Regions from separate parts of the Microbacterium pasadenense genome, predicted to be linked through region 2. Evidence: predicted binding sites of a transcription regulator. Region 2 holds the regulator's gene; the other holds the start of a gene.
The links. Region 2 encodes HrcA, which represses chaperone genes, less so after heat shock. Its sites were predicted from a motif close to TTNGCACTCGNNNNNNNCGAGTGCNAA; they were not measured.
Positions count from the first base shown of each region.

Region 1 (14,664 bases), on a different contig from region 2:
CATCGGGAGGGGCCCTTCTGCACGTTCAGCGCAGGATCAGAAGTCCATGCCACCGGTCGGGTCGCCGGCCGGGGCCGCGACCTTCTCGGGCTTGTCCGCGACGACCGCTTCGGTCGTCAGGAACAGGCCGGCGATGGAGGCTGCGTTCTCCAGCGCGGAGCGCGTGACCTTGGCGGGGTCGATGATGCCGGCGGCGAACATGTCGACGTACTCGCCGGTCGCCGCGTTCAGGCCCTGGCCCGCGGGGAGCTCGGCGACCTTGTTGGAGACGACACCCGGCTCCATGCCCGCGTTGAGGGCGATCTGCTTCAGCGGAGCCTGGATGGCGACCTTGACGATGTTCGCGCCCGTGGCCTCGTCACCGGACAGCTCGAGCGACGCGAACGCCTTCTCGCCGGCCTGGATCAGCGCGACGCCACCACCGGGGACGATGCCCTCTTCGACGGCTGCCTTCGCGTTGCGGACGGCGTCCTCGATGCGGTGCTTGCGCTCCTTGAGCTCGACCTCGGTCGCGGCACCCGCCTTGATGACGGCGACGCCGCCGGCGAGCTTGGCGAGGCGCTCCTGGAGCTTCTCGCGGTCGTAGTCGCTGTCGGTGTTGTCGATCTCGCGGCGGATCTGGGTCACGCGACCCTCGATCTGCGCAGCGTCACCGGCACCCTCGACGATGGTGGTCTCGTCCTTGGTGATGATGACCTTGCGGGCACGGCCGAGCAGGTCGGTCGTCGCGTTCTCGAGCTTGAGGCCCACCTCTTCGGTGATGACCTGGCCGCCGGTGAGGATCGCGATGTCCTGCAGCTGCGCCTTGCGACGGTCGCCGAAGCCGGGCGCCTTGACGGCAGCCGACTTGAAGATGCCGCGGATCTTGTTGAGCACGAGCGTCGCGAGAGCCTCGCCCTCGACGTCCTCGGCGATGATGAGGAGCTCCTTGCCCTCCTGGATCACCTTGTCGACGATGGGCAGAAGGTCCTTGATGTTCGAGATCTTCTGGTTCGCGATCAGGATGTAGGGGTCCTCGAAGACCGCTTCCTGACGCTCGGCGTCGGTGACGAAGTAGGGGTTGATGTAGCCCTTGTCGAAGCGCATGCCCTCGGTGAGCTCGAGTTCGGTGCCGAACGTGTTCGACTCCTCGACGGTGACGACGCCCTCCTTGCCCACCTTGTCGATGGCCTCGGCGATCAGGGCGCCGATCTCGGCGTCGGCAGCGGAGATGGACGCGGTCGCGGCGATCTCCTCCTTGGTCTCAATCTCCTTCGCACCGGAGAGGAGCTCGGCCGAGAGAGCCTTGACGGCCTTCTCGATGCCCTTCTTGAGCGAGATGGGGTCGGCGCCGGCTGCGACGTTGCGCAGACCTTCGCGCACGAGCGCCTGAGCGAGGACGGTGGCCGTCGTCGTGCCGTCACCGGCGACGTCGTCGGTCTTCTTCGCGACCTCCTTGACGAGCTCCGCGCCGATCTTCTCGAACGGGTCTTCGAGCTCGATCTCCTTGGCGATCGACACGCCGTCGTTCGTGATCGTGGGGGCTCCCCACTTCTTCTCGAGCACGACGTTGCGGCCACGGGGGCCGAGCGTCACCTTGACGGCGTCGGCCAGCGTGTTGAGGCCGCGCTCGAGGCCGCGGCGGGCCTCCTCGTCGAAAGCGATGATCTTTGCCATAAGTGTGTCGTCCCTCCCGGACGTGACGTTCAGTCTTTAGCACTCAGGATGAGTGAGTGCTAAATCATTCTGGCACTCGACCATGGGGAGTGCAAGCCGCCCGGCCGGGGCGGATCACGCCCGCAGCGGAACTCCGCCTGCTGCGGATGCGACCGGCGGCCGTCACCGGACGGAGATCGAGCCCGCCTTCGGGACCAGCTCGACCCAGGTGTTCCCTGGCGCGAGTCGCACCTCGGAGCCGGCGTCGTTGAGGAGCACGATCCGGCTGTCCTGCTTCTCCTTCGTCCACCTGATCTTCATCGCGGACCCGCCCGTCGACACCCAGCCGGTCCCCGAGCCGACGAGGACCGTCTTGGGGATGTCCCCGTACCGGCCGTCGATGGACACCTCGAGCGCGACGACGTTGGTCGCGGTGATCCGCTCGCCGCCGTCGACCCGATCCGGCTGCCCGGCCTGCGAGCGCTCGTAGGCCTTCGCCGTGCCGTCCCATCGCCAGCTGCGGGCGGACACCTGTGAGAAGTCGATGTCGATGCCGCTGGACTTCTCACCGAACAGCGGCGCCCACCCTCCCGGCGAGTATCGGAACTGCGCTGCCGGCGCGTCGAGCGCCGCGTACTCCTCCACGATTTCGGGCGCGCGGAGGATGACGTTGTGGGGCGCCGCGCGCTCGCCGGTGCGGAACATGAACCGGTCGTCCGCGCCGCCGTGGATGGCGTTGTGCAGGCCGGTGTCCTTCATCATCCGGACGAACCGGCCCTGCCCGCCCGAGTAGGCGATGATCCCGCCGAGCGGCGACACGATGTCGGGGTCCATGGGACGGATGCTGCGGACCGGGCCCACCACGGCGGGCAGGTCCGAGTGCCACACGGCGACGTATCGGGTGAGCCCGCCCTCGACGAGCTCCTCGAAGACGATGTCCGTGCGGTCGAGGCCCCACTGCGGGCGGGCATCGACCTGGTTGTCGATCTTCGCCGACAGGGCGGGGCGGCTCGCCGCCGTGATCGGCATGTCCGTCCCCCGCAGCGGCGCCACGGCCGTCGTCGGCGGCGGGGACGGTGCCGGCGTGAACGTCGAGACGCTGCGTGTCGGCGTCGGCGTGGGCGTCGAGGTGGCCTCCGGCTGCGGTGTGCACGACACCAGCAGGGACGCCGCCAGGAGGAGCGGGAGTGCGAGGCGTCGGGCGCGCCGCACGGGGGAAAGCGGAGGGGTCACTCGGGAAGGATAAGCCGCGGCGACTCAGACGACGCGGACGGACTCGGCCTGAGGTCCCTTCTGGCCCGATCCCATGGTGAACTCGACCCGCTGTCCCTCTTCGAGGACGCGGAAGCCGTCCATGTCGATGTTCGAGTAGTGCACGAACACGTCCTCACCATCGACCTGGGTGATGAAGCCGAAGCCCTTCTCGGCGTTGAACCACTTGACGGTCCCCTGTGTCATCTGTGCGTCTCCGTCATTTCTGCGTGCTGCATGATCCCCGGAGCGGGGACCGTCGCCAGGCTATCCAGCCGCGTCGGAGCGGGACCGCCGATCCGGCACCTTTTGACATCCACGCCGCGAAGAGTTCACACCCGCGAAACACAGCCTCGACGCCGTCGTCCGCGGCGTCGCCGGACGCCTCACTCGGTGCGGTGGTCGAGGCCCACGATGACGACCAGCTGCAGCCCGACGGTGCCGTCGGCGGAGGGCGTCCCGGGGTCGTTGACGACCTGATACGTGTCGTCCAGCGAGACCTCCGCGCCGCCGATGACGTCGGCGAGTCCGCGTGCGGCCGCCTCGTCCGCTGCGCTCTGGTAGTACACCGTCGTGGTCGGGAAGTCGTCCGTGTTGGCGTTGTCGTCCTGGACGTCGCCGCCGGACCACCCGGCGTCGACGATGAGGTCGCGAATCTCGCCGCCGAGGCCCTCCTGCGCCGTCGCGTTGAGGACGAGGACGGGATAGGACGTGTCGACCTCGGGCGCGACCGGGCCGGCGCTCTGAGACGCGGCCGGTGCGGGCGCGAAGCTCAGCCGACCCGTGGCCAGCATCGTGCCGAAGACGCCCACCAGGATGATGACGACGGTCGCGATCGCCGACCACAGCAGCACGCCTCCGAACCGCAGGCGCGGGTTCTCCGCCCGGTGTGCGCCGACGCGCCGCGGCTCCGCCGGGAGGTCGTCGAAGCGGTCCTGGGGAAGCGCATCGGCTTTCGGAGCGGACGGACCGTGGGGGTCGGAAGCATCCATCGGGTCGGAGGTTTCCTGCGGGGAAGACGGGGTCGACACCCTGGAATGCTACCCGGCGCGGACCGCGGCGACCTGAGCGCGGCCCCGGCGGGCACGCTCCTGCTCGTCGCGGAGCCGGCGCAGCCGGTGCACCAGCACGGGGTCGTAGGCGACGGCATCCGCCGTGTCCACGAGACGGCCGAGCAGCTGGTAGTAGCGCGCGGGTGTCAGCTCGAGCTCGGAGCGGACCGCTTCCTCCTTCGCCCCCGAATGAGCGTTCCAGCGGCTCTCGAAGTCGAGCAGAGCGCGGTCGCGGTCAGAAAGGGGCACTCCCCCACGCTAGCTTCCGGATGCCGTCACATAAGGGAACAGCAGGGCGGGTCGTCCGGTTGAATAGGACGAGCGGAAGGGATCTCATTATGAGCAATCGCGTGGAGAAGACAGAAGAGCAGTGGCGTGCCGAGCTCACCCCCGAGCAGTACGCCGTCCTGCGTGAAGCGGGAACCGAGCGCGCCTGGACCGGCGAGCTGCTCGACGAGAGCCGCGCCGGCCTCTACACCTGTGCGGCGTGCGGCGCCGAGCTGTTCCAGAGCGGCACCAAGTTCGACTCGCACTGCGGCTGGCCGAGCTTCTACGAGTCGGTCCGCCCCGAAGCGGTCACGCTGATCGAGGACAACAGCCACGGCATGGTGCGCACCGAGGTGCGCTGCGCCGCCTGCGACTCGCACCTGGGACACGTGTTCCCCGACGGCTTCGGCACGCCCACCGGCGACCGGTACTGCATGAACTCGCTGTCGCTGTCGTTCACCCCGAAGGACGACTGAGCCTCACCGGCGGGTCCGCCAGAACCCCGCCACGAACACCGAGCACAGGGCGATCGCCACGGTGACGGTTTCGACGGCGAGGCCGGGGCTCGCCGGTGCCGGCCAGACCGCGTCGACGGCGAGGGACGCCACGAGCTGTCCCGACACCGCGGCGAGGCCGAACAGGAGAACGCCGGTCTGCGCGACCAGGGCCGCCGACATGACGATGTAGACGACGCCGAGCGCTCCGCCGAGGTAGAGCCACGGCTCCGGCGGCAGCGGGCGCGGCGGCCCGCTCACGGCGGCCACCACAATGGCCGCGGTCACGAGCATGACCGAGCCCACGATGAAGTTCACGAACGTCGCCGTGAGCGGCGTGCCGACGCGCTGCCGCAGCCGCCCGTTGGTCGCCTGCTGCCACGACAGCCCGACGCCCACGAGCAGCGGGAGCACCAGCATCCACACCGGCACGTCGCCGACCCCCTCGCCGACCGTCAGCATGACGCCGACGGCGACGAGTGCGAGGACGCCGCCCACCACGCGCGGCACGGTCACGGGGACCACGCCGCCCGGGCCGTACCCGACGCGGTCGATCACCAGCCCGCCGACCGTCTGACCGGCCACGAGGCCGACGGTGAACAGCGAGACGCCGATGATGCCGACCGCGAGGCTCTGCGTCGCCACGGTCAAGGCGCCCGCGGCGCCGCCGATCAGCATCCACCAGGGGATCGTGCGTTCGCGCACTCCCCGTCCGAGCGCGGCGAATCCGCGCCGGCCGGACGGCACGATGAGCGCAGCCGTGGTCACGATCACGAGACCGCTGCCGAACGAGATCGCCGCCGCGGCCATCGGATGATCGAGCCGCAGCCCGAGCTGGCCGTTGATGCGCGCCTGCACGGCCGTCAGCATCCCCACCAGCACGGCGCCGACCAGCGCGAGCCAGAGCGGGGGTGCCGGACGGGCGCCGGCGGCGTCGGATCTCTCAGCCAAAGAGCGCGGCGGCTTCTTCGTAGCGGTACAGCGGGACGGAGTTGAGCTCGCCGAGCGCCTCCTCGAAGGCGACGCGGACGATGTCGGTGCCCTTGAGCGAGACCATCTGACCCCAGGCGCCCTCGACGACGGCGTCCGCCGCGTGCAGGCCGAGGCGCGTCGCGAGGACGCGGTCGAATCCGGACGGCGACCCGCCGCGCTGGATGTGACCGAGGACCGTGGCACGGGTCTCGATGCCGGTGATGCGCTCGATCTCGGGCGCGAGGATCTCACTGATCCCGCCGAGCCGCGGACGGTTGAAGGCGTCCATGCCCTTGTCGCTGTACGCCTCGTCCATACCGGTGAGCTTGAAGCCCTCCGACACGACGACGAGGGGCGCGCGGCCGCGGTCGTGGGCCTTCGTGACCTGCTCGGTGACTTCGTCGATCGACATCGGCACCTCGGGGATGCAGATGACGTGGGCGCCCGCGGCGATGCCGGAGTGGAGCGCGATCCAGCCGACATGGCGGCCCATCACCTCGGCGACCATGCAGCGCTGGTGCGAGTCGCCGGTGGTGCGCAGGCGGTCCATCGCCTCGCTCGCGATGTTCACGGCCGTGTCGAACCCGAACGAGTAGTCGGTGGCACGGAGGTCGTTGTCGATCGTCTTCGGCACGCCCAGGACGTTGATGCCGTCCTTGTGCAGGCGGTTCGCCGCGGCGAGCGTCCCCTCACCGCCGATCGCGATGATCCCGTCGATGCGGTGGCCGTAGAGCGTCTTGGCGATGTTGTCGGCGCCGCCGCGCGGCCCCTCGTAGGGGTTGGTGCGACTGGTGCCGAGGATCGTCCCGCCGACCTTCGAGAGACCCTTGACCTCGTGGCGGGTCAGCGGGAAGAAGTCGCCGTCGACGACGCCGCGCCATCCGTCCCGGATGCCGACGAATTCGATGTCGTACGCCGTCGAGCCCTTGAGGACGACGCCGCGGATGACCGCGTTGAGTCCGGGGCAGTCGCCGCCGCTCGTGAGGATGCCGATCTTCATGGGAGATCCTTTTGTGGTTCGGGAGTAGCTGACGGCGACGCTGCCTCCCCCGACACTATCGCCGGATCCGGTCACCTGCCAGCAGGCGCGAGCGGCGCGGCCCGCAGCCGCGACCGCCCGCGGCGGCGGGCGTCAGGCCGCGCCGAGCGCCTGCCGGAGCAGGTGCATCAGAGCCGAGAGCTGCACCGAGTCGCTCGAGGTCGGGTCGACCGCATCGCCGTCGAGGGCACGCTGGGCGAGCCCCTGCTTGCTGTCGATGAGTTCGGCGATCTTCGTGTCGATCGTGTGCGCGGCGATGATCCGCCACGCCGTGACCGGCTCGTCCTGCCCGATGCGGTGCACCCGGTCGATCGCCTGAGTCTGCTCGGCCGCCGTCCAGCTGAGCTCCGCGAGCACCACGTTGGAGGCCGCCTGCAGGTTCAGGCCCACCCCGGCGGCGGTCAGCGAGCAGACCGCGATCGCCACGTCCGGGTCGCCGTTGAAGGCGTCGATCGCCTCCTGGCGCACGGGCGTGGTCTGATCGCCGCGGATCGACACGGTGCGAAGGCCCGCCGCGGCGAAGTGCGCCTCCGCGGCATCCATGACGTCGATGTGCTTCGCGAAGAAGACCACCTTGCCGACGGAGCGCTGCAGCTGCACGGCGTAGTCCGCCGCGAGGTGCGCCTTGGCCTGGCCGATGCGCCGGACCATCGTGAAGACGTTCTCCGACCCGGTGCCGGCGGCTTTCGCCTCTTCGAGCTCGCCGTGGGCGACGAGGCGCACGATGTCGGCGTCGGCCTCGCCGGTGACGACCCGGTCGCCGCGCGCTTCGATGATGCGACGGTACTTCGCTGCCAGACGCTCGCCCAGTTCGCGCTCGGCGGCGCGGATCGAGCGGCCGAACTCGTCGTCCAGCTCGACCGGGAGGTCGGCGATGAGCTTGTCGGGCAGGTCGGCGGCGACGTCCTTCTTCTTGCGCCGCACGATGCCCATCGAGATGACCGCGTCGCGCGCCTCGGGATAGAACGCCTTGTCGGCCGGGGTGTAGCCGGTCGCGTCGAGTCGCTCCATGAGCTCGGGGCCCGGCTTCTCGCCGTTCGTCCAGCCGAGGAAGCGCCAGATCGCGTCGAAGTCCTCGACGTCGTTGATCAGCGGGGTGCCGGTGAGCGCCATCAGGAGCGGATCGCGCACCTGCTCGCGGATGCGCGCCGCGAGGGCGAGCACGTTCTGGGACCGCTGCGAGGTGAGGTTCTTGATGAAGTGGGCCTCGTCGACGACCATGCCCTTCAACCCGATCGAGCCGAGCCACGCCAGGTGGCGGTCGAGGATCTCGTAGTTGACGATGAAGACGTCCGCGAACGCGTCCATCGTCTCGCCGTCGCCCTGGATGACCGTCGCACGTCGCTGCGGCGTCCACCGCTCGACCTCGCGCGCCCAGTTCATCTTGACCACGTTCGGGACGACGACCAGCAGCGGGTAGGCGTCGGCGACGGATGCCGCGAGCACCGACTGCGCGGTCTTGCCCAGACCCGGCTCGTCGGCGAGCAGGAAGCTGCGGTGACCGGTGCGGACGGCTTCGAGGAAGCGCGACTGGTGCACCATGATCTCGAGGCCCTTGGGCGAGAGACGGTCGAACTCGGGGACCTCGGGAAGCTCCATCGAGGCCGCTCCGCCGCCGGCGCCGGTCTCGAAGGCCTTGTACAGCGGGCCCATGAGCTCCCAGCCGTCGAGGCGGCGGCGCGGTGTGGACGCGGGGTCGCGCGGGGACAGGTCGGGAGCGAGGAACGGGTTCGCCTCGCGTCGCGCGTCGATCTGCGCCGGGATGACCTGGCGGTCGGCGACGGCCGCGGGGACCACGGGGGTCTGCACGGGCTTCACGTCGGTGATGATGAGCTCGTCCTCGGGCAGGTCCGCACCCGACTCGAGCAGCCAGTCGCGACGCATGCGCCGGGCGACGGGCGACGTCGCCTGGTCGACCTCGAGCAGCTGGATCAGCGAGGTGTCGCGCGCCGCCGTCTTGGCGAGGATCGTCGCGACGCCGTCGAGGCGCTTCAGCAGCTCGGCGCGGGCGGCGTCGGCCACCTCGGTGTCCGCCTTGACGCGGGCGCGCTCCTCGCGGACGAGGAACGCGATCACCTGGAACTTGACCCGGTTGGTCGGGCCGAGCTTTCCGCGCTGCGACTTGGCCTCGATCTCGCGCACCTTGCGGGCGAGGATCGGGATGAGTGGTGCGTCGTCGTCGCGGCGCGACGACGAGCCCTTGCGGCGTCTCGAGGACGACTTCGGGGCGGTGGATGCCGTGGTCGGCATGCTCCTCCTGAGCGTGACACCGGGAGAACCCGGCGGGCCCGGCCGCGAACGACGGGGCATATGGACCGCGACGATGCGCCACGGTGAGGGGTGTTACCCGGATCGTTCCGGCTGCGGGCACTCGCTTCGGCGAGCTCGCGGCGACGGGACGGACCCTTGGCCTTCAGTCTAGCGGGTCAGCCGGCGTGGCGACGCCCCGACGCCCGGGTGACGACGCCGGGATCCGCGCACGCCGTCCCGGGGTGTGCGCGGCGGCTCCGGCGGCGCCCGCCGCTTCGGGAAAGTACCCTGGGATCATGCCCACCGAACGCGACCTCGCCGCCACCATCGACCACGCGATCCTGAAGCCGGAGCTCACCCGCGCCGACGTCGACGCCGAACTCGACATCGCCGCCGAGTGGGGTGTGTTCAGCGTCTGCGTGCGTCCCAGCGACATCCCCCACGCCGTCTCGCGCCTGGCAGGCACCGGCGTGAAGGTGGGCACCGTCATCGGGTTCCCGCACGGCACCACCTCCACCGCGGCGAAGGTCGCCGAGACGCGTCAGGCCCTCGCCGACGGCGCCGCCGAGGTCGACATGGTCGTCAACATCGGCGCTCTGCGCTCGGGCTTCGACGACGTCGTGGTCGACGACATCCGGGCCGTCGTGGAGGCGGCATCCGGTCACATCGTCAAGGTCATCCTGGAGACCGCGCTGCTCGACGACGAGCAGATCGAGCGCGGCAGCCGGCTGACCGAGGCGGGTGGGGCGGACTTCGTGAAGACGTCCACCGGCTTCGCCGGCGGCGGCGCCACCGTCGCCCACGTCGAGCTCATGCGCCGCACCGTGGGCGAGGGCGTCCAGGTGAAGGCGTCGGGCGGGGTCCGCAGCTACGCCGACGCCCTCGCCATGCTCGATGCCGGCGCCACGCGCCTCGGCACGAGCGGCAGCGCCGTGATCCTCGGCGAGGCCCGTCGCGTGGATGCCGGCGGTCAGGCCACCGGCGACGTCGACTCCGGCTCGTACTGAGCTCTCCTCGCACGGACGGAGCGCCCGCGGCCACGGCTGCGGGCGCTCCGTCGTTCCGGCGACGGGATGCGGGGGCGGACCCGGTCAGCTGCCCGGCAGGAGCGCGGCGCGGACCGCGGCGACATCGCCGCCCATCGTCGTGATGAGCGCCTCGATCCCTTCGAACCTCACCATCCCGCGGATGCGGTGGGTGAGCTGCACCTGCACGGTGTGGCCGTAGAGGTCGAGGGTCGTCTCGTCGAGCACGTACGCCTCGACCTGTCGCACCGGCACGTCGTCGAAGGTCGGGTTAGTGCCGATCGAGATGGCGGCGGGATAGCGCGTCGCGGCCGCGAGGCTGCCGGCATCCGTCCCCTCGTCGACGAGCCAGCCGGCGTAGACACCGTCGGCGGGAACGAAGCCCTCGGCGTCGACCGCGAGGTTCGCCGTCGGGTAGCCGAGCTCACGACCGCGCTTGAGCCCGTGGACGACCTCGGCGCGGAGGGCGTGCGGGCGCCCCAGCAGGCGGGCGGCTCCCTCGACGTCGCCGGCGGTGAGCAGCTCGCGCACCCACGTCGACGAGACGCGGCGGCCGCCGCCGCGGACGTCGGAGACGACGTCGACCGAGAACCCGAGCTTCTCCCCCAGGTCGGCCAGCACCGCGGGCGTCCCCGCGCCGCCACGACCAAAGCGGAAGTCGTCGCCGACGAGCACGCTCACCGCGGCCAGGGCCTCGACGAGGACGTGCTCGACGAACTCCGTCGGCGACAGCGAGGCGAGCGCCTCGTCGAAGCGGAGGACGAGGGTGGCGTCCACGCCGGCGTCCGCGAGCAGCGCGATCTTCTGATCCACGCTCACGAGGTTCTCGGGACAGACGTCGGGGCGGAGGAGGCTGAGCGGGTTGCGGTCGAAGGTGACGGCGACGACGCGGGCCGCGGCATCGGTCGCGGCCACGCGGGCGCGGTCGATGACGGCGCGGTGGCCCGAGTGGACGCCGTCGAACTTCCCGATCGCGACGACACTCGGACCGAAGCCGGCAGGGATCTCGGCGGGGTCGAAGAACACCTTCACGGACGCGGACCTGCCGGTGCGGGGACGGCTCTCGCCGTGCGGTGCGTCAGGAGCCACCAGAGGCCGAGGCACGGCAGGATCACCGGGATGAACACGTACCCGATGCCGAAGCCCGACCAGACCGTCGGGTGGTCGAAGAGCTCGGGATGGGTGAGCGACAGGGTCCCCACCACGAGGACGCCCACCAGCTCGAAGGAGATCGCCGTCCACGCGATGCGGTACCAGGTGTCCGACGCGCTGAAGATCAGGGCGAGCGTCGCGACGATGTAGACGACCGCGGCGCCGGCGGACAGGGAGTACGCGAGGGGCGCCTCGTCGAACTCCCGGACGATCTGGACGAAGGAGCGGCCGGTCGCGCCGAGCGCCATGATGGCGTAGAACACCACGAGCACGCGGCCGATGCCCGTCATGCGGCGCACAGCCGGCGGGGTCGGCGCGGACGCGCTCGGGGTGGTCGCGGACGGCGAAGTGACCTCAGACATGGCGCTTCGATTCTACGTTCGTGGCGGGCATCGGCGGATCGCGCCCCCGCGCGGGCGGCTCAGGCGAGCTGGACCGTCCAGATGACGTGCATGCGCCACACCATGATCGCGATGGCGAACGCGGCGACCCCCATGATGACGGTACTCCAGCGGCCGCGCTCGATCAGCGCCCAGGCGACGGCCGCGGGCGGGATCAGCACGGCGGAGATCAGGTAGACCCAGTACTCCAGCAGGTCGCCGCTCGGCGGGTTGCCCGCCAGCGGCGACACGATCGCGATCACGACCTGCGCGATCAGCAGCAGCAGGATGAGCGCCTGCGTGCCGACCGACAGATCGCTGGGGCGCCGTCCGACGAGCCCGAGGAGGACGCACAGGAGGCCGGACGCACAGGCGACGACGAGCTGGAGCACGGTGAACCACAGGATCACGGCTGCTCCTCCGGCATGTTCATGATGCTCTTGACGTCGGCGCCGCGGCGGCCGACGATTCCGACGAGCTCGCCGTCCGGGTCGATCGCGGCGGGGGTCTCGGCCGCCAGCCGGTCCGCGGCCCCGATGAGGCGCTTGCCGTGACGCAGGTCGCGCGCCTCGTCGGCGGTGACCGGGAAGGAGCCCAGGACGGATGCCGCGACCGCCGCGCCCGCGCGCAGCGGGGCCTCGGCGGTGATCTCCGCGACGGCGTCGGCGACCGGGAACGGCCCGATGCGGGTGCGGCGGAGAGCGGTGAGGTGGCCGCCGACGCCGAGTCGCTCGCCCACGTCGCGGGCCAGCGCGCGGATGTAGGTGCCGCTCGAGCAGTCCACGACGACGTCGACGTCGATGACGCCGTCGCCGCGTCGGACCCTGAGGACGTCGAACCGCGAGACGGTCACGTCACGGGCCTTGAGCTCCACCTGCTCCCCCGCGCGCGCCAGGTCGTACGCACGGCGGCCGCCGACCTTGATGGCCGAGACGGTGCTGGGGACCTGCGAGAGGGGGCCGGTGAGCGCCGCGACGGCGGTGCGGATCGCGTCGTCCGGAACGGACGCGGCATCCGTCTCGCCGGTCACCGCGCCGTCGGCATCGTCCGAGTCGGTGGCGACGCCGAGGCGCATGGTGGCCTCGTACGTCTTGTCGAGGCCGACGAGATAGGTGAGCAGGCGGGTGGACGGGCCCACACCGAGGACGAGCAGTCCGGTGGCCATCGGGTCGAGGGTGCCGGCGTGACCGATCTTGCGGGTGTTCAGCGCGCGGCGGGCGCGGGCCACGATGTCGTGGCTGGTGACGCCGCCGGGCTTGTCCACGAGCAGGATGCCGCTCGGGTTCGGCGTCTGATGCATGGCCTCCAGCTTAGGCGGCGCCGCCCACGACATAGGCTGGGCCGGTGTCCGACCTCGCTGCGCCGCTGATCGCGTGGTACCGATCGAACGCGAGGGACCTGCCGTGGCGCGCGGCCGGGTTCGGGGCCTGGGGCATCCTCGTCAGCGAGTTCATGCTGCAGCAGACGCCCGTCGCCCGGGTGATCCCGCGGCTCGAGGAGTGGCTCGCGCGCTGGCCGGCACCGGCCGACCTCGCCGCCTCACCGCCGGCGGACGCCGTGCGACTGTGGGCGAACCTCGGGTACCCGCGCCGTGCCCTCTGGCTGCACCGCGCCGCGACCGAGATCCGGGACCGCCACGACGGCGTCGTCCCCCGGGACGTCGACGCCCTCCTCGCGCTCACCGGCATCGGCGACTACACCGCGCGCGCCGTCGCCGTGTTCGCGTACGGGGACCGGCATCCGGTCGTCGACACCAACACCCGCCGGGTCCTCGCGCGTGCGGTCGCCGGACGCTCGCAGCCGGGGCCGCCCGCGAGGACGGACCTCGCCGCCATGGCGGCTCTCCTTCCGGCGGACGACACGGATGCCGCCGTCGTCAACGCCGCGGCGATGGAGCTCGGGGCGCTCGTGTGCGTCGCGCGCACGCCGCGCTGCGACGCCTGCCCGCTCGCCTCCCGGTGCGCGTGGCGCGCCGCCGGATACCCCGACACCGGGGACGAGCGGCGCAGGCAGGCGCGCTACGAGGGCAGCGACCGGCAGGCGCGCGGCGCGGTCCTGCGGGTCCTGCGCGCCGCCGCCGACCATGCGGCGCCGGTCGACGAGGTCCTCGCGGACTGGCCCGACGCGCTGCAGCGCAGCCGTGCCATCGACTCGCTGATCACCGACGGACTCGTCGAGGTGACGAGTCCGACCCTCCACCTGCCGCGCTGAGCGCCGCCGGAGGAGTCCGCCCGTCAGACGCCGCGGGCGTCCTCGGCGTCGTCGTCGGCGTCCTTCGCCTTGACGTAGGGGTCCTCGTCGCCGGCGAAGGTGCCGGATGCGGCGATGCTCGCCACGGCGGCGTCACGCTCCCGGGCCTCGCGCAGCAGCTCCTCGATGTGACCGGCGTTCTCGGGCAGCCCGTCGAGGATGAACTCGAGCGTCGGGGTCAACCGCACGCCGAGCTTGCGCCCGACCTCGCTCCGCAGCATCCCCGTGGCGGCCGACAGCGCGGCGGCCGTGTCGGTCCGCGCGGTGTCGTCGCCGTAGACGGTGTAGAACACCGATGCGTGCTGCAGGTCGCCCGTGACGCGGACGTCCGTGATGGTCACGAAACCGAGGCGCGGGTCGCGCAGCCCCTTCTCGAGACGCTCCGCGATCAGAACGCGGATGCGGTCGGCCAGTCGTGCCTGACGTTCACCAGCCATGTGTGTTTCTCCTTCTCAGGCCCGCGCATCGGCGGACCGCGAACTGCGAGGCGATGGATGCCACCGGGTGGTCGGGGCCGGAGGGCCCGTCATCCCGATGGCATCCATCGCCGAGCGACAGACGAGGATCAGCCGCGCGGCTTCTCCACCATCTCCGTCGTCTCGATCTCGTCGCCCACCTGGATGTCATTGAACTTGCCGAGACCGATACCGGCCTCGAAGTCCGTCCGCACCTCGGTGACGTCGTCCTTGAAGCGACGCAGCGACTCGATGGCCAGGCCGTCGGCCAGCACGACGCCGTCGCGGATGACCCGCGCCTTGGCGTTTCGCGTGATGGTGCCCGAGCGGACGATGACACCGGCGATGTTGCCGAACTTGGAGGACCGGAAGACCTCGCGGATCTCCGCGACGCCCGACTGGACCTCTTCGTACTCCGGCTTCAGCATGCCCGTGAGCGACT
Region 1 is NZ_JBFOKN010000003.1:275,918-290,581, reverse strand. Features, by position in the region: gene groL (chaperonin GroEL) at 37-1,656, opposite strand; gene AB3M83_RS11940 (DUF3048 domain-containing protein) at 1,819-2,868, opposite strand; gene AB3M83_RS11935 (cold-shock protein) at 2,893-3,093, opposite strand; gene AB3M83_RS11930 (LytR C-terminal domain-containing protein) at 3,273-3,878, opposite strand; gene AB3M83_RS11925 (DUF3263 domain-containing protein) at 3,927-4,187, opposite strand; gene msrB (peptide-methionine (R)-S-oxide reductase MsrB) at 4,277-4,681, shown strand; gene AB3M83_RS11915 (DMT family transporter) at 4,685-5,650, opposite strand; gene AB3M83_RS11910 (6-phosphofructokinase) at 5,643-6,671, opposite strand; gene AB3M83_RS11905 (DEAD/DEAH box helicase) at 6,804-8,960, opposite strand; gene deoC (deoxyribose-phosphate aldolase) at 9,257-9,967, shown strand; gene AB3M83_RS11895 (bifunctional riboflavin kinase/FAD synthetase) at 10,052-11,017, opposite strand; gene AB3M83_RS11890 (hypothetical protein) at 11,014-11,427, opposite strand; gene AB3M83_RS11885 (hypothetical protein) at 11,559-11,927, opposite strand; gene truB (tRNA pseudouridine(55) synthase TruB) at 11,924-12,817, opposite strand; gene AB3M83_RS11875 (HhH-GPD family protein) at 12,862-13,728, shown strand; gene rbfA (30S ribosome-binding factor RbfA) at 13,752-14,204, opposite strand; gene infB (translation initiation factor IF-2) at 14,333-14,664, opposite strand, start outside.
Region 1: a site for HrcA is predicted at 1,693-1,719, ahead of groL (chaperonin GroEL). Genes of this name have one in related genera too.

Region 2 (14,664 bases):
CCCGGGTCACCAGGCGGAGCCCGCTCGATCCCTGCGGCAGGTCGACCTGCGTGATGTCGCCGGTGACCACCATCCGCGTGCCGAAGCCCAGCCGCGTGAGGAACATCTTCATCTGCTCGGGCGTCGTGTTCTGCGCCTCGTCGAGGACCACGAAGGAGTCATTGAGGGTGCGACCGCGCATGTAGGCGAGCGGCGCGACCTCGATCGTCCCGGAGGCCATGAGCTTCGGCACCAGTTCGGGGTCCATCATCTCGTTCAGCGCGTCGTACAGCGGGCGCAGATACGGGTCGATCTTGTCGGTGAGGGTGCCGGGCAGGAACCCGAGCCGCTCCCCCGCCTCGACGGCCGGACGCGTCAGGATGATGCGACTGACCTCCTTGCGCTGCAGGGCCTGCACGGCCTTCGCCATCGCGAGGTACGTCTTGCCGGTGCCGGCGGGACCGATGCCGAACACGATCGTGTTCTCCTCGATCGCGTCGACGTACTCCTTCTGACCGAGCGTCTTCGGACGGATGACCTTGCCGCGGGACGACAGGATCGCCTCGCCGAGTACCTCGGAGGGCCGGAGGCCGGCGTCGGAGCGGAGGATCCGGCTCGACTGGGTCACATCGCTCGGATCGAGGCCCTGCCCCGCGCGCGCCATCCCGATGAGCTCGTCGACGAGGGCCCGGGCGCGGGCGACGGCTTCCCGCTCGCCCGTCAGCGTGATCTCGTTGCCGCGGACGTGCACCTGCACCTCGGGGTGCTCGCGCTCGACCGTGCGCAGCAGCCGGTCCTGCGGGCCGAGCAGCTGCACCATCGCGACGCCGTCCGCGTAGATGCGGTCGACCGTGGCGCCGTCGCCGGCCCCCGCCATGTCGTCAGGCACCCATGCTCCCTTCGGCCAGGCCGCCGCCGAGCACGTGCGCGTGCACGTGGAAGACGGTCTGCCCGGCGCCCTCGCCGGTGTTGAAGACGAGCCGGAAGTCGCCGCCGGCGTGCTCGGCCGCGACCGAGTTCGCCAGGCCCACGATCTCGGCCAGCAGCGCGGGGTCGCCTGCGGCGAGCTCGACGACGTTGCGGTAGTCCTGCGTCTTGGGGATGACGAGCAGGTGGACGGGAGCCTTCGGCGCGTTGTCGCGGATGGCGAAGGCGTTGTCGGTCTCAGCGATGATCTCCGCGGGGATCTCGCCCTGGAAGATGCGCGTGAAGACGGAGGGTTCGCTCATCCCCTCAGTCTAGCGATCGCGTCCCGCGGCGGTCCCGGTCGCCGGTGCGGTCACCAGCGGCCGAGCGCCGCATTCACGAGGGCGAGCGCGACCGGCCCGGCCGTCGAGGTGCGCAGGACCGTGTCGCCCAGCCGGACGAGGGTGGCTCCGGCCTGTTCGAGCGTCGCGAGCTCGTCCGGGGCGATGCCGCCCTCGGGCCCCACCACGAGCACGACGTCGCGGGTGTCGGCGGCATCCAGGGCCACCTCGGTGAGCGAGACGGATGCCGTCGGCTCGAGGACCAGCATCCGGCACCGCTCGGACCGGGCCGCGAGCTGACGCGTGGAGCTCGGATCCGAGACGACGGCGAGCCAGGATCGGTGCGCCTGCTTGGCGGCCTCCCGCGCGATCGTCTCCCAGCGTGCGACGCCTTTCGCGGCCTTGGCGGCATCCCACCGCGATACGCTGCGCGCCGCCTGCCAGGGCACGATCTCATCGACGCCGAGCTCGGTCGCCGCCTGCACGGCGAGCTCGTCGCGGTCGCCCTTCGCAAGGGCCTGGACCAGCACCGTGCGCGGCGTCGGCGCGGGGGTCACGACGCGCTCCCCGACCTCGACTCGGACCTCTTTCGGCGCGACGGATGCCACTGCTCCCGTCAGCCGGACGCCCCGCCCGTCGCCGACCGTGACCTCTTCGCCGACACGGACGCGGCGGACGGCCGCGGCGTGATGCGCCTCGGCGCCGGTCAGCACGAGGGTGTCACCGGGATGGGCGTCCGTCGCCGTGTCGAGGAGGAAGTGCAGCGCCATGGGTCAGCGCTTGAACTTGTCGCGCAGCTTCGCGAACAGGCCGGGGTGGAACTCCGCCAGCCGCGGCGGGCCGGGCTTGGTCCGCTTCGCCAGGTCGGCGATCAGGGCGCGGGACTTGGGATCGAGGTGCGACGGCGTCACGACCTGCACACCGACCCGGAGGTCGCCCCGCTGGGTGCCCCGGAGCGGGGTGATGCCGCGGCCGCGGACCGTGAGGACCTCGCCCGCCTGGATCCCGGATCTGATGTCGAGGTCGACCGGACCGTCGAGCGAGTCGATGCTGGTGCTCGTCCCGAGGATCGCGTCGACCATCGACACCTCCAGGGTGGCGAGCAGGTCGTCGCCGTCGCGGCTGAAGACGTCGTGCGGCTCGACCGTCACCTCGAGGTAGAGGTCGCCGTTGGGACCGCCGGCAGGACCGACCTCGCCCGAGCCGGGCAGCTGCAGCCGCAGCCCCGACTCGACGCCGGCGGGGATGTCGATCGAGACCGTGCGGCGCGAGCGCACCCGGCCCTGACCCTGGCACGTGGAGCACGGGTACGGGATCGTCGTGCCGTAGCCCTGGCAGGTCGTGCAGGGCTGCGAGGTGACGACGTTGCCGAGAAGGCTCCGGACGGTGCGCTGGATCTGGCCCGATCCGTGACAGATGTCGCAGGTGACCGGCTGGGTGCCCGGCTGGCAGCACGAGCCCTGACACGTCTCGCACAGCACCGCGGTGTCGACCTCGATGTCGCGGTGCACACCGAAGACGACGTCGCCGAGGGTCAGGTCGACGCGCACGAGCGCGTCCTGGCCGCGCTCGCGGCGGGAGCGCGGGCGCCCGGCGCGGCCGCCGCCGCCGCCGCCGCCGAAGAACGTCTCGAAGATGTCGCTGAAGCCGCCGAAGCCAGCGCCACCGAAGCCGGCGGCGCTGTCGCCGCCCATGTCGTAGCGCTGGCGCTGCTCGGGGTCGCTCAGCACGTCGTACGCGTGCGTCACGAGCTTGAAGCGCTCGGACGCGTCCTCGCCCGGGTTCACATCCGGGTGCAGCTGGCGCGCCAGCCGTCGGTACGCCTTCTTGATCTCCTCGGGGCTCGCGTCGCGCGCGACACCGAGGACCTCGTAGTGGTCAGCCACATTCGCCTTTCCGGCCCGGAGGCCGATTCAGATCAGCGCGCCTTCTCGTCTTCCTCGAGCAGGCGGCTCAGATAGTGCGCGACGGCTCGGACCGACGCGAGGTTGCTGGGGTAGTCCATGCGGGTCGGGCCGAGCACCCCGAGACGCGCCCGGGACCCCACGACGTCGTAGTCGCCCGCGACGACCGACGCCTCCGCGAGACCGAAGGGCTCGTTCTCCCGCCCGATGCTGGTCGCGAGGCCGTGCTCGTCGGCCACCATCTCCCCCATCAGGCGCAGGAGCGTCACCTGCTCCTCGATCGCCTCCAGGAGCGGGTAGATGCTGCCGCGGAAGTCGGATTCCCGGCGCGCGAGGGTGGCGGACCCGGCCATGACGAGACGGTCGTGCCGGAAGTCCTCGAGCTCCTCGCCGAGAGTGCGCAGGATGATGCGGGTGTTGTCCTCGCGGCCGTCCGCGGGCTCCACGTCGAGCAGCCGGGTGATCGCTGCGGCGCCGTCGGCGACGCTCTTCCCCGTCAGCAGCGTCGCCATGGCGATCTTGAGCTGCGCCGTCTCGTCCGCCGACGGCTCCGACGCGAGGAAGGCCACGCGTTGCGAGACGCGACCGGTGTCGGTGACGACGATGACCACGGCGCGCGTGCCGCCGAGGTGGACGACCTCGACGTGGGAGACGTCGGCACGGGCGAACGACGGGTACTGCACGATGGCCACCTGGCCGGTGAGCCGGGTGAGCGTCCGCACGGTGCGGACGAGCAGGTCGTCGAGATCGCCGGTGTCCTCGAGGAACGCTCCGATCGCCGTCCGCTGCGCCGGGCTCAGCGGACGGAGCTCGGCGAGATGGTCGACGAAGACGCGGTAGCCCTTGTCGGTGGGCACGCGGCCCGACGAGGTGTGCGGGGCGACGATGAGATCCTCGTCCTCCAGCATCGCCATGTCGTTGCGGATCGTGGCGGCGGAGACGCCGAAGTGATGCCGGTCGACGATCGCCTTGCTGCCGACGGGCTCACGCGTGTCGACGTAGTCCTGCACGATCGCACGGAGGACCTGAAGACCGCGTTCCGAGACCATCACTCCTCCTCCTCGCTGGCACTCTCAATCGCCGAGTGCCAATTCTACCGCGTCGAACCGGCCGCCGCCGGATTTCACGCCGTCAGCGCGCGGACCACGGCATCGGCGAGCAGCCGTCCGCGGCGGGTCAGCACCACGTTCCCCGCGATGGCGGCGGCGCCGTCAACGAGACCGTCGGCGATCAGGGATGCCACCTGGCGCCGGCCCGCCTCGGTGGCCTCGGACACCGGGACCCCGTCGACGATGCGCGAGCGCAGCAGGATGTCCTCGAGGCGTCGCGCCTCGGGCTCGGGACGCTCGCGACCCGCCGCCGGGGACTGCCCGAGCGCCATCCGCTGCGCGTACGCCGCCGGGTGCTTGACGTTCCACCAGCGGAGGCCGCCGATGTGGCTGTGGGCGCCGGGGCCGTATCCCCACCAGTCCTGACTGCGCCAGTACGACATGTTGTGACGCGAGCGCTGATCGCGTCCCGTCGCCCAGTTCGACACCTCGTACCAGCCGTAGCCGGCGCCGGCGAGGAGTTCGTCGGCCAGTTCGTACATGTCCGCCTGGAGGTCGTCGTCCGGGGCCGGGACCTCCCCGCGCCGGATCTGACGCTCGAGCTTCGTCCCCTCCTCGACGATGAGGGCGTACGCCGAGACGTGGTCGGGGGCGAGGGCGATCGCCGTCTCCAGCGACGTGCGCCAGTCGTCGAGGCTCTCTCCGGGCGCGCCGTAGATCAGGTCGAGGCTCACCGCGAGCCCCGCGCGTCGCGCCGCCGTGACGGCGGTCCCGATGTTGGCGGGGTCGTGCGTGCGGTCGAGCGCGGCGAGCACGTGCGGGACGGACGACTGCATGCCGATCGACAGCCGGGTGACGCCCGCGCCGGCGAGGGTCGCGGCGACGGCATCCGTCATCGTGTCCGGGTTGGCTTCGACCGTCACTTCGGCGCCGTCGGCGAGCCCGAAGGCGCTGCGGACGCCGTCGAGCATGCGCGCGAGGTCGCCGGGCGGCAGCAGCGTGGGCGTGCCGCCGCCGAAGAAGACGGTCGCGGCGGGGCGGAGCGCGCCGCGATCAGCGAGCACGCGCTGCGACAGCGCGATCTCGCGCAGCACCTCGTCGGCGTAGGCGTCCTGACGTGCGCCCCGCAGCTCGGTGGCGGTGTACGTGTTGAAGTCGCAGTACCCGCACCGCACACGGCAGAACGGGACGTGGAGATAGACGCCGAAATCGGCGGCGCGGTCGAGCGCCAGTCCGTCCGGCAGGGCGCCGTCGGGCGGGGCGGGGTCGCCGAGGGGAAGGGCCGATCCCATCAGGATCCGGTCGCGTACAGCGGCGAGATCGCCCGCAGGTAGCCCTGGAAGAGCTCGCGGCGGCGGCGCTTCACGAGCCGGCGGATCACACGGTACAGCGACCCGGTCGGCCGGTCGAACGCGCGGACGGTGAACCAGACCTCGTCGTTGTCGCGCCATTCCAGCAGGAAGGACTCCTCACCGCTGACGACCGAGCCGCCGACGGTGCCGAGGGAGAACCCGACCCGGCGCGGCTCGTCGATGACGGAGATGACCCGAAGCTCGGCGTCGGCGCGGCATCCGCCGACGCGGCCGCGCAGATGGACAGTCGCACCCGGGCTGACGTAGGGCGTGCCGTCGGCGTCGAAGCGCTGCTCCTGATCGAGGCGACTCGGCTGCACCGGGGTGCCCTCGGCGTCGAAGGCGACGCCGGTGTACATGGGGCCGGATGCCGGGTGCACGTCGCGCACCGTCAGCCCGGCGCCGCGCTGCGCGCCCCACGAGAGCAGCTGGTCGGCGGACGCCGTGAAGCGCGCCTCACCGCTGCCGATGCGCCACGACGCCTCGGCGGGGATGCTGCCCTGCGGCGGGTACCCCATGAGGTCCGCTGCCTGCGTCGCCCCGACGGCGGCGTAATCGACCGTTCCGGCCTGGAAACTCCCGCGGCGCATGACACCTGCCTTTCTGTCGACCCGGGCTACTTCTTGTCCTTGCCCTCGACATCGCCCGAGAGCGCCGCGATGAACGCCTCCTGGGGGACCTCGACGCGGCCGACCATCTTCATGCGCTTCTTGCCCTCCTTCTGCTTCTCGAGGAGCTTGCGCTTGCGGGTGATGTCACCGCCGTAGCACTTCGCGAGGACGTCCTTGCGGATGGCGCGGATGTTCTCGCGGGCGATGATGCGGGCGCCGATCGCCGCCTGGATGGGGACCTCGAACTGCTGGCGCGGGATGAGCTTGCGGAGCCGCTCGGTCATCAGCGTGCCGTACGCGTACGCCTTCTCGCGGTGGACGATCGAGCTGAACGCGTCGACCTTCTCACCCTGCAGCAGGATGTCGACCTTGACGAGATCGGCCGTCTGCGATCCGGCGGGCTCGTAGTCGAGACTCGCGTAGCCCTGCGTCTTCGACTTCAGGTGGTCGAAGAAGTCGAAGACGATCTCGCCGAGCGGCATGTTGTAGCGCAGCTCGACGCGATCCTCGCTGAGGTAGTCCATGCCGAGCAGGGTGCCCCGCCGGGTCTGGCAGAGCTCCATGACGGTGCCGACGTAGTCCTTGGGTAGCAGGATGCCGACCTTGACGACGGGCTCGGAGACCTCGTCGACGCGACCGTCGGGGTACTCGCTCGGGTTCGTGACGGTCACGATCTCGCCGGTGTCGGTCTTGACCTCGTATGTCACCGACGGCGCCGTCGTGATGAGGTCGAGGTCGAACTCGCGGGCGAGTCGCTCGGTGATGATCTCGAGGTGGAGGAGCCCGAGGAAGCCGCACCGGAACCCGAACCCGAGCGCGACGGAGGTCTCGGGCTCGTACTGCAGGGAGGCATCCGACAGCTTCAGCTTGTCGAGCGCCTCACGCAGGATGGCGTAGTCGCTGCCGTCGATCGGGTACACGCCCGAGAAGACCATGGGCTTCGGGTCGGTGTACCCGGGGAGCGCTTCGGTCGCGGGCTTCCGGTGGTTCGTGATGGTGTCGCCGACCTTCGACTGACGGACGTCCTTCACACCGGTGATCAGGTAGCCCACCTCGCCGACGCCGAGACCCTTCGTGGGGACGGGTTCGGGGCTCGACACGCCGATCTCGAGGAGCTCATGGGTCGCCCGCGTCGACATCATCTGGATCCGCTCGCGCGGCTCGAGCTTGCCGTCGATCATGCGGACGTACGTGACCACGCCGCGGTACGCGTCGTAGACGGAGTCGAAGATCATGGCTCGAGCGGGCGCGTCCGCGTCGCCGCCGGGCGCCGGGATGCGTTCGACGATCCTGTCGAGCAGCTCCTCCACGCCCATGCCGGTCTTCCCCGACACGCGCAGCACGTCCTCGGGCGATCCGCCGATGAGGTTCGCCAGCTCGGCGGCGTACTTGTCGGGGTCGGCCGCAGGCAGGTCGATCTTGTTGAGCACGGGGATGATCTGGAGGTCGTTCTCGAGCGCCAGGTAGAGGTTCGCGAGGGTCTGCGCCTCGATCCCCTGTGCGGCGTCGACCAGCAGGATCGCGCCTTCGCACGCCGCGAGCGAGCGGCTGACCTCGTACGTGAAGTCGACGTGACCGGGGGTGTCGATCATGTTGAGCGCGAACGTGCCGTCCGCGGTGGCCCACGGCATCCGGACGGCCTGCGACTTGATCGTGATGCCGCGCTCGCGCTCGATGTCCATGCGGTCGAGGTACTGGGCGCGCATGTCGCGGTCGGAGACGACGCCGGTGATCTGCAGCATGCGATCGGCCAGGGTGGACTTGCCGTGGTCGATGTGGGCGATGATGCAGAAATTGCGGATCTGCGCGGGCGGCGTGGCCGCGGGCTGCAGAGGCGTGAGAGCGCGGGGTGACATGACCCCTGGAGTCTACCGGCGTCGGGGAGAGCGTCCCCGCCGTGTCGCGAACCGCACGGTAGCCGGTCCGGCGCCGACACGCCAGGTTTCGGCGTCGTGAGAAAGAGTTAACCGAATGCGCACTTGTGGGGCGTCGCGACGCCCCGAATGCTCAAGGTGGCGGTCGGATCCTGCGCGGATGACCCAACGTGCCCGAACCGCCTCGGGAGAACACCACAGTGATGCAACCACGCCCCCCGGCCCCTCGCACGCGGCACCGCCTCTCCGGCACCTGCGCCGCCGTCACCGCGGCCACGCTCGCCGCCACCGGACTCGTCTTCGCGCCCGCCGCCGCGAGCGCCGCCGTCGATCCCGCCTGGCCCCTCGTGATCTCCGAGGTGTACGGCGGCGGCGGGAACAACGGCGCTGCCTTCAACCGGGACTTCATCGAAGTCGCGAACACGGGTGACGAGACGCTCGATCTCAGCGGCTACAGCGTCCAGTACGCGTCCGCGACGGGCGGATCGTGGCAGGTCACCCCGATCGGCGACCTCGACCTCCCCGCCGGCGAGCATCTCCTCGTCGGCCAGGCCGCCGGGGCCAACACCGCCCTTCCCGGTTTCGAGGCCGACGTCGAGGGCACGATCGCGATGAGCGGATCGGGCGCCAAGGTCGCGCTCGTGAAGACGGAATCGGCGATCTCGGGCACCGCGGGCATCGCGGAACTGCCCGACGTGGTCGACCTCGTCGGCTGGGGCAGCACGGCGAACGCCTTCGCCGGCAGCGCGCCGGCTCCCGGCACCGGCAACAGCACGAGCGTCGCCCGTGACGCGGAGAACACGAATACCGCGGACAACGCGGCGGACTTCACCGCCGGCACGCCGACCCCGACAGGCCTCGGCACCGACGGTGAGCCCGAGCCCGAGCCCGAGCCCGAGCCCGAGCCGACGACGGTGACGATCGCGGAGATCCAGGGGACCGGGGACGCCTCCCCGCTCGTCGGCACCACCGTCACCACGACCGGCGTCGTGACGGCCCGGTACCCGACCGGCGGCCTCGACGGCTACGTCATCCAGACCGCGGGAACCGGGGGCGAGCTGGATCTCCGCGACCACGCGGCATCCGACGCCGTGTTCGTCTACGCCCCCCGCGGCGCCGTCGACGACGTCGCTCAGGGCGACACGGTGACCGTGACCGGCGTCGTGTCGGAGTGGAACGGCCTGACGCAGGTCACCGTCGCCCCCGGCGCCGCCGAGGTCGTGACGGCCGACACCGCTCCCTCGCCCGCTCCGCTCGCCTGGCCGACGTCGGCAGCCGCGCGCGAGACGCTGGAATCGATGCTCATCGCCCCCGCAGGGGACTTCACCGTCACCAACACCTACGACACCAACCGCTACGGCGAGGTGGGCCTCGCGAGCGGGACCTCCCCGCTGCGACAGCCCACCGACGTCGCGCGTCCCGGTTCGGACGACGCGAAGGCCGTCGCAGCCGACAACGCGGCCCGCGGCGTCGTCCTCGACGACGGGACCTCGACCGACTTCACCTCCGCCGCCCACAGCTCCCGCGTGCCCGCCTACGTGTCGCTGAGCGAGCCGATCATCGTCGGCGCAGGCGTCGAGTTCACCGAGCCCCTCATCGTCGACTACCGCAACGACACGTGGAAGCTGAATCCCACGTCGCCGCTGACCGCCGACGGCTCGGGCGCGGACAGCGTGACGTTCGAGAACACCCGCACGGCGGCTCCCGAAGCCGTCGGCGGCGACCTGTCGATCGCGTCCTTCAACGTCCTCAACTACTTCACGACCCTCGGAGCCGACAGCGCCTCCTGCACCGCCTACACCGACCGCTTCGGCGACGGGGTCACGGTCCGCGGCGGCTGCGACCAGCGCGGCGCATGGGATTCCGAGGACCTCGCGCGGCAGCAGGCGAAGCTCGTCGACGCCATCACCTCCGTCGACGCCGCCGTGGTCGGCCTGATGGAGATCGAGAACTCCGCGGCACTCGGCGAGACGCCCGACGAGGCGACCTCGACGCTCGTGGCGGCCCTGAACGCGGCGGCCGGCGAGGACACGTGGGCCTTCGTCCCGTCGTCGGCGGACCTGCCGCCGGCATCCGAGCAGGACGTGATCACGAACGCGATCATCTACCAGCCCGCCCTCGCCTCGCCCGTGGGCGCTGCGCGCGCGCTCGGCGACCAGAGCGGCGACGGCGAGGCCTTCGGCAACGCCCGCGAGCCGATCGCCCAGGTGTTCGAGCCCGCCGGCGGCGGCGCGGAGCTCCTGTTCGCCGTCAACCACTTCAAGTCGAAGGGCTCCGCCGGCCCGTGGCCCGGCGACGCCGACACCGGCGACGGTCAGGGCGCGGCGAACGAGTCGCGCGTGCGTCAGGCGACCGCCCTGCGCGACTGGATCACCGGGATCCAGGGCGATGTGGACGCCGTCGCCCTCGTCGGCGACTTCAACTCCTACGGTCAGGAGGATCCCCTGCAGGTGCTGTACGAGGCGGGCTACGCGGACGCGGAGCACGCGCTGGACGTCGACACGTCCTCGTACAGCTTCGACGGGCTGTCGGGCTCGCTCGACCACGTCCTCCTCAACGACGCCGCCCTCGCGCGGGCGACCGGCGCGGACATCTGGAACATCAACTCCGGTGAATCGATCGCCCTGGAGTACAGCCGGTTCCGCTCCCACGGCGCCGAGTTCTTCTCGGCCGACCCGTACCGTTCGAGCGACCACGACCCCGTGATCGTGGGCCTGCAGGCGGACGCCGCTCCGGTGGAGCTGACCCTGCTGGGCATCAACGACTTCCACGGGCGCATCGACGGCAGCACCACCGCGTTCGCCGGCACCGTCGAGCAGCTGCGGGACGCGGCATCCGGTCCCGTCCTGTTCGTCTCGTCGGGCGACAACATCGGCGCATCGCTGTTCGCGTCGTCGGTCGCTCAGGACCAGCCCACGATCGACGTGCTGAACGCGCTCGGGCTGCAGGCGAGCGCCGTCGGCAACCACGAGTTCGACCGCGGCTTCGCCGACCTCGACGGGCGGGTGTCCGACGAGTTCGACGCGCCGCAGCTCGGGGCGAACGTGTACCTCGAGGGGACGCGGACGCCCGCGCTCGACGAGTACGCGCTGCTCGAGGCGGACGGGCTCACCGTCGGCCTGATCGGCGCCGTCACCGAGGAGACGCCGTCGCTGGTCACCCCGAGCGGCATCGTGGACATCGAGTTCGGCGACGCCGTCGAGGCGGTCAACCGCGTCGCGGCCCAGCTGAGCGACGGCGACGCCGCCAACGGCGAGGCCGACGTGCTGGTCGCGCTGTACCACGAGGGCGCGGGAGCCGGCACGCCGGACGGGGCGACCCTCGAGGACGAGGTCGCCGCCGGCGGTCCGTTCGCGTCCATCGTCGAGGACACCGCCGCCGAGGTGGATGCGATCTTCACCGGTCACACGCACAAGCAGTACGCCTGGTCGGCATCGATCCCCGGCACCGACCGCACCCGCCCCATCGTGCAGACCGGCTCGTACGGCGCGAACATCGGCGAGATCACGCTGACGATCGATCCTGCGACCGGCGAGGTCTCCTCGCACGCGGAGCGGAACGTGGCTCGCACGACGACGCCGGCGGCGGACCTCGTCGCCGAGTACCCCCGCGTGGCGGAGGTCGACCGCATCGTCACGGCCGCCCTGGCCAACGCCGCCGCGATCGGCAACACGGCCGTTGGCGAGATCACCGACGACATCACGACCGCCTACTCCGGCGGTTCGTACGTCGACGGGGTCTACGCCGGAGGTGCGCGGGACAACCGCGCAGCGGAATCCACTCTCGGGAACACGGTCGCCAACATGCTGCGCGACAGCCTCGCCGAACTGCCCGACGGCGCGGTCATCGGCGTGACGAACCCGGGCGGTCTGCGTGCCGACCTGTTCGACACGCAGGCGGAGTTCGGCGCGAGCGCCGTTCCCGGTCTCGCCGACGGCACGCTCTCGGTCAGCCAGGCCAACGCGGTGCTGCCGTTCAACAACACGCTGGCGCTCGTCACGCTGACCGGTGAGCAGGTCATCACGATGCTCGAGCAGCAGTGGCAGCGCGACGCGGACGGCAACGTGCCGCAGCGGCCGTACCTGCAGCTGGGTCTGTCGGACAACGTGGCCTACACCTACGACCCGCAGCTGCCCGAGGGCGAGCGCATCACGTCGGTCACGGTCGACGGCGCGGCGATCGACCTAGAGGGAAGCTACCGGATCGGGACGTTCTCGTTCCTCGCCGCGGGCGGCGACAACTTCCGCGTCTTCACCGAGGGCACCGGATACGTCGACACCGGCCTCGTGGACTACGAGGCGTGGGTCGACTACATCGCGGAGAACTCGCCGATCGCCCCGTCGTTCGCGAAGCACGGCGTGCAGGTCTCGGGTGTCCCCGAGTCGGTGCCGGCGGGAGAGACGGTGGCCTTCGACGTCGCCGGGCTCGACCTCACGAGCCTCGGCGCACCGGCCAACACGGAGCTGACGGTCAGCCTCGGCGAGACCGCGCTCGGGACCGTCCCGGTCACGTCGGGCGCGGCATCCGTCAGCGTCACGCTGCCCGCGGGCACGGCGGCGGGCACGGCGACGCTGACCCTGACGGCCGCCCCGAGCGGCACCGTCGTCCGGGTCCCGATCACCGTCGCCGAGACCGCCGAGCCGGCGGCGTCGACCAGGACGCGCCTCATCGCCCTCCCGCCGGTGCACATCAACCGGTTCCTGCCGGCGACGCTCATCGCGCACGTGACGCAGGAGGGCGGCCGTCCGGACGGTGTCGTGGAGTTCCGCGAGGGATCGACCGTGGTCGCCTCGGCCGAGGTGCGGCGGGGCATCGCCACCGCCACCCTCGGACGGCTCTCCCGCGGAACGCACGCGTACACGGCCACCTTCGTCCCGAGCGACCCTGCGGTCGCGGCCGGGTCGGACAGCCGTGCCGTCACGGTGCGCGTGCTGTTCTGATCCGCTCCCCGGAGCGGGGCGGGCCGTCGGCTCGCCCCGCTCCGGTGCACGGCGGGCCGGACCTTCGTAGGCTGATCCGGTGAGACCTCAGGTGGTGTTCGCCCACGGCATCCGCACGTCGGCGACGATGTGGCGCGCGCAGATCGAGCACCTCGACGCGCTGGGCATCGATTCGACCGCGGTCGACCTGCCGGGGCACGGCAGACGCATGGACGAGACCTTCACCCTGGAGGGCGCGTTCGAGACGATCGATCGCGCCGTGACGGATGCCGCGACGCGCGGCCCCGTGCTCCTCGTCGCGCATTCGATGGGCGGACTGGTGTCGATCGAGTACGTGGGGCGCGAGACGAAGCCGCCCGTGGACGCGTTCATCGCCGCGGGGTGCACCTCGATCCCCCGCGGCGTCGGCCTCCGCCTGTACCGCGCCCTCTCGCGCGGTTTCGACCGGCTCCCGCGCCGTGGCCAGTGGCTCACCGACCTGGTCCTCGACCGCACCCTGCCGCCTGAGACCCGCGCCGACTTCGGTGCCGGCGGCTACGCCTACGACGCCCAGGACGTCGCCCTGCGGAGTCTCTCGGTGCTCGACCTAATGGCGGCGCTCCGGCGGATCGACGTGCCCACGTGGTTCGTGAACGGGCAGTGGGATCAGCTTCGCCTGAACGAGCGGCTGTTCACCTCGCTCGTCCCGCACGCCCAGCTGATCGTCGTGCCCCGGACGTCGCACCTCATCACGGCGATGCGTCCGCGCGTGTTCAACGCGGTGATCGATGTCGCCCTGTCGACGATGGCCGAGCGGGGCTCCGCTTCGGAATGATCCCGCGGACCTGATAGAATCGGTTTTTGGCTTGCGTGTGGGCACCTCCCTCACACGACCGCCGTGCGACAGCCCTCTTCTGTCTCCCGGCACATCCATCTGATAACTCCGAACGAAAGATACGTCGACGTGGCGAACATCAAGTCGCAGATCAAGCGCAACAAGACCAACGAGAAGGCGCGCGAGCGCAACAAGGCCGTCAAGAGCGAGCTGAAGACGGTTGTCCGTCAGACCCGCGAGGCCATCACGGCCGGCGACAAGGCCGCTGCCGAGAAGGCGCTGCTGAAGGCGACCAAGAAGCTCGACAAGGCCGTCAGCAAGGGCGTCATCCACGAGAACCAGGCGGCGAACCGCAAGTCCTCGATCGCCAAGCAGGTCGCCGCTCTCTGAGCCGCATCTCTTCTCAAGGCCCGTCCCGTTCGCGGGGCGGGCCTTCGTCGTCGGTGGGGGAACCGCGCGGCCGGGGGCGCGGGCCGACGCGGCGGGTCAGGCGCCGTACGGCGCGCGCGTCGCGATGATCGTGACGAGTCGCTCCACCGCGAACACGGGGTCGCGCGAGGCGCCCTTGACCTCGGCGTCGGCCCGGGCGGCCGCCTGGATCGCGAGGCCGAGGGAGGACTCCGTCCAGCCGGCGAGGTCGCGGCGGGCGCGGTCGACCTGCCAGTCCTTCATCCCGATGCGGGAGGCGAGCGCGGATGCCGGCTCGCGACTGCCGGCCACGCGCGCCATCGTGCGCAGCTTGGACGCGATGGCCGCGACCATCGGAACCGGGTCGGCCCCCGAGGCGAGCGCGTGGCGGAGCGCGATCAGCGCATCGCCGTACCGGCCGGCGATGGCGGTGTCGGCGACGACGAACGCCGTGGTCTCGACACGACCGCCGTAGTAGCGGGTGAC
Region 2 is NZ_JBFOKN010000002.1:682,177-696,840, forward strand. Features, by position in the region: gene AB3M83_RS09460 (PhoH family protein) at 1-856, opposite strand, end outside; gene AB3M83_RS09465 (HIT domain-containing protein) at 861-1,208, opposite strand; gene AB3M83_RS09470 (16S rRNA (uracil(1498)-N(3))-methyltransferase) at 1,259-1,996, opposite strand; gene dnaJ (molecular chaperone DnaJ) at 2,000-3,112, opposite strand; gene hrcA (heat-inducible transcriptional repressor HrcA) at 3,145-4,179, opposite strand; gene hemW (radical SAM family heme chaperone HemW) at 4,254-5,471, opposite strand; gene AB3M83_RS09490 (DUF1990 domain-containing protein) at 5,471-6,121, opposite strand; gene lepA (translation elongation factor 4) at 6,148-7,998, opposite strand; gene AB3M83_RS09500 (ExeM/NucH family extracellular endonuclease) at 8,220-12,956, shown strand; gene AB3M83_RS09505 (alpha/beta fold hydrolase) at 13,036-13,770, shown strand; gene rpsT (30S ribosomal protein S20) at 13,900-14,160, shown strand; gene holA (DNA polymerase III subunit delta) at 14,257-14,664, opposite strand, start outside.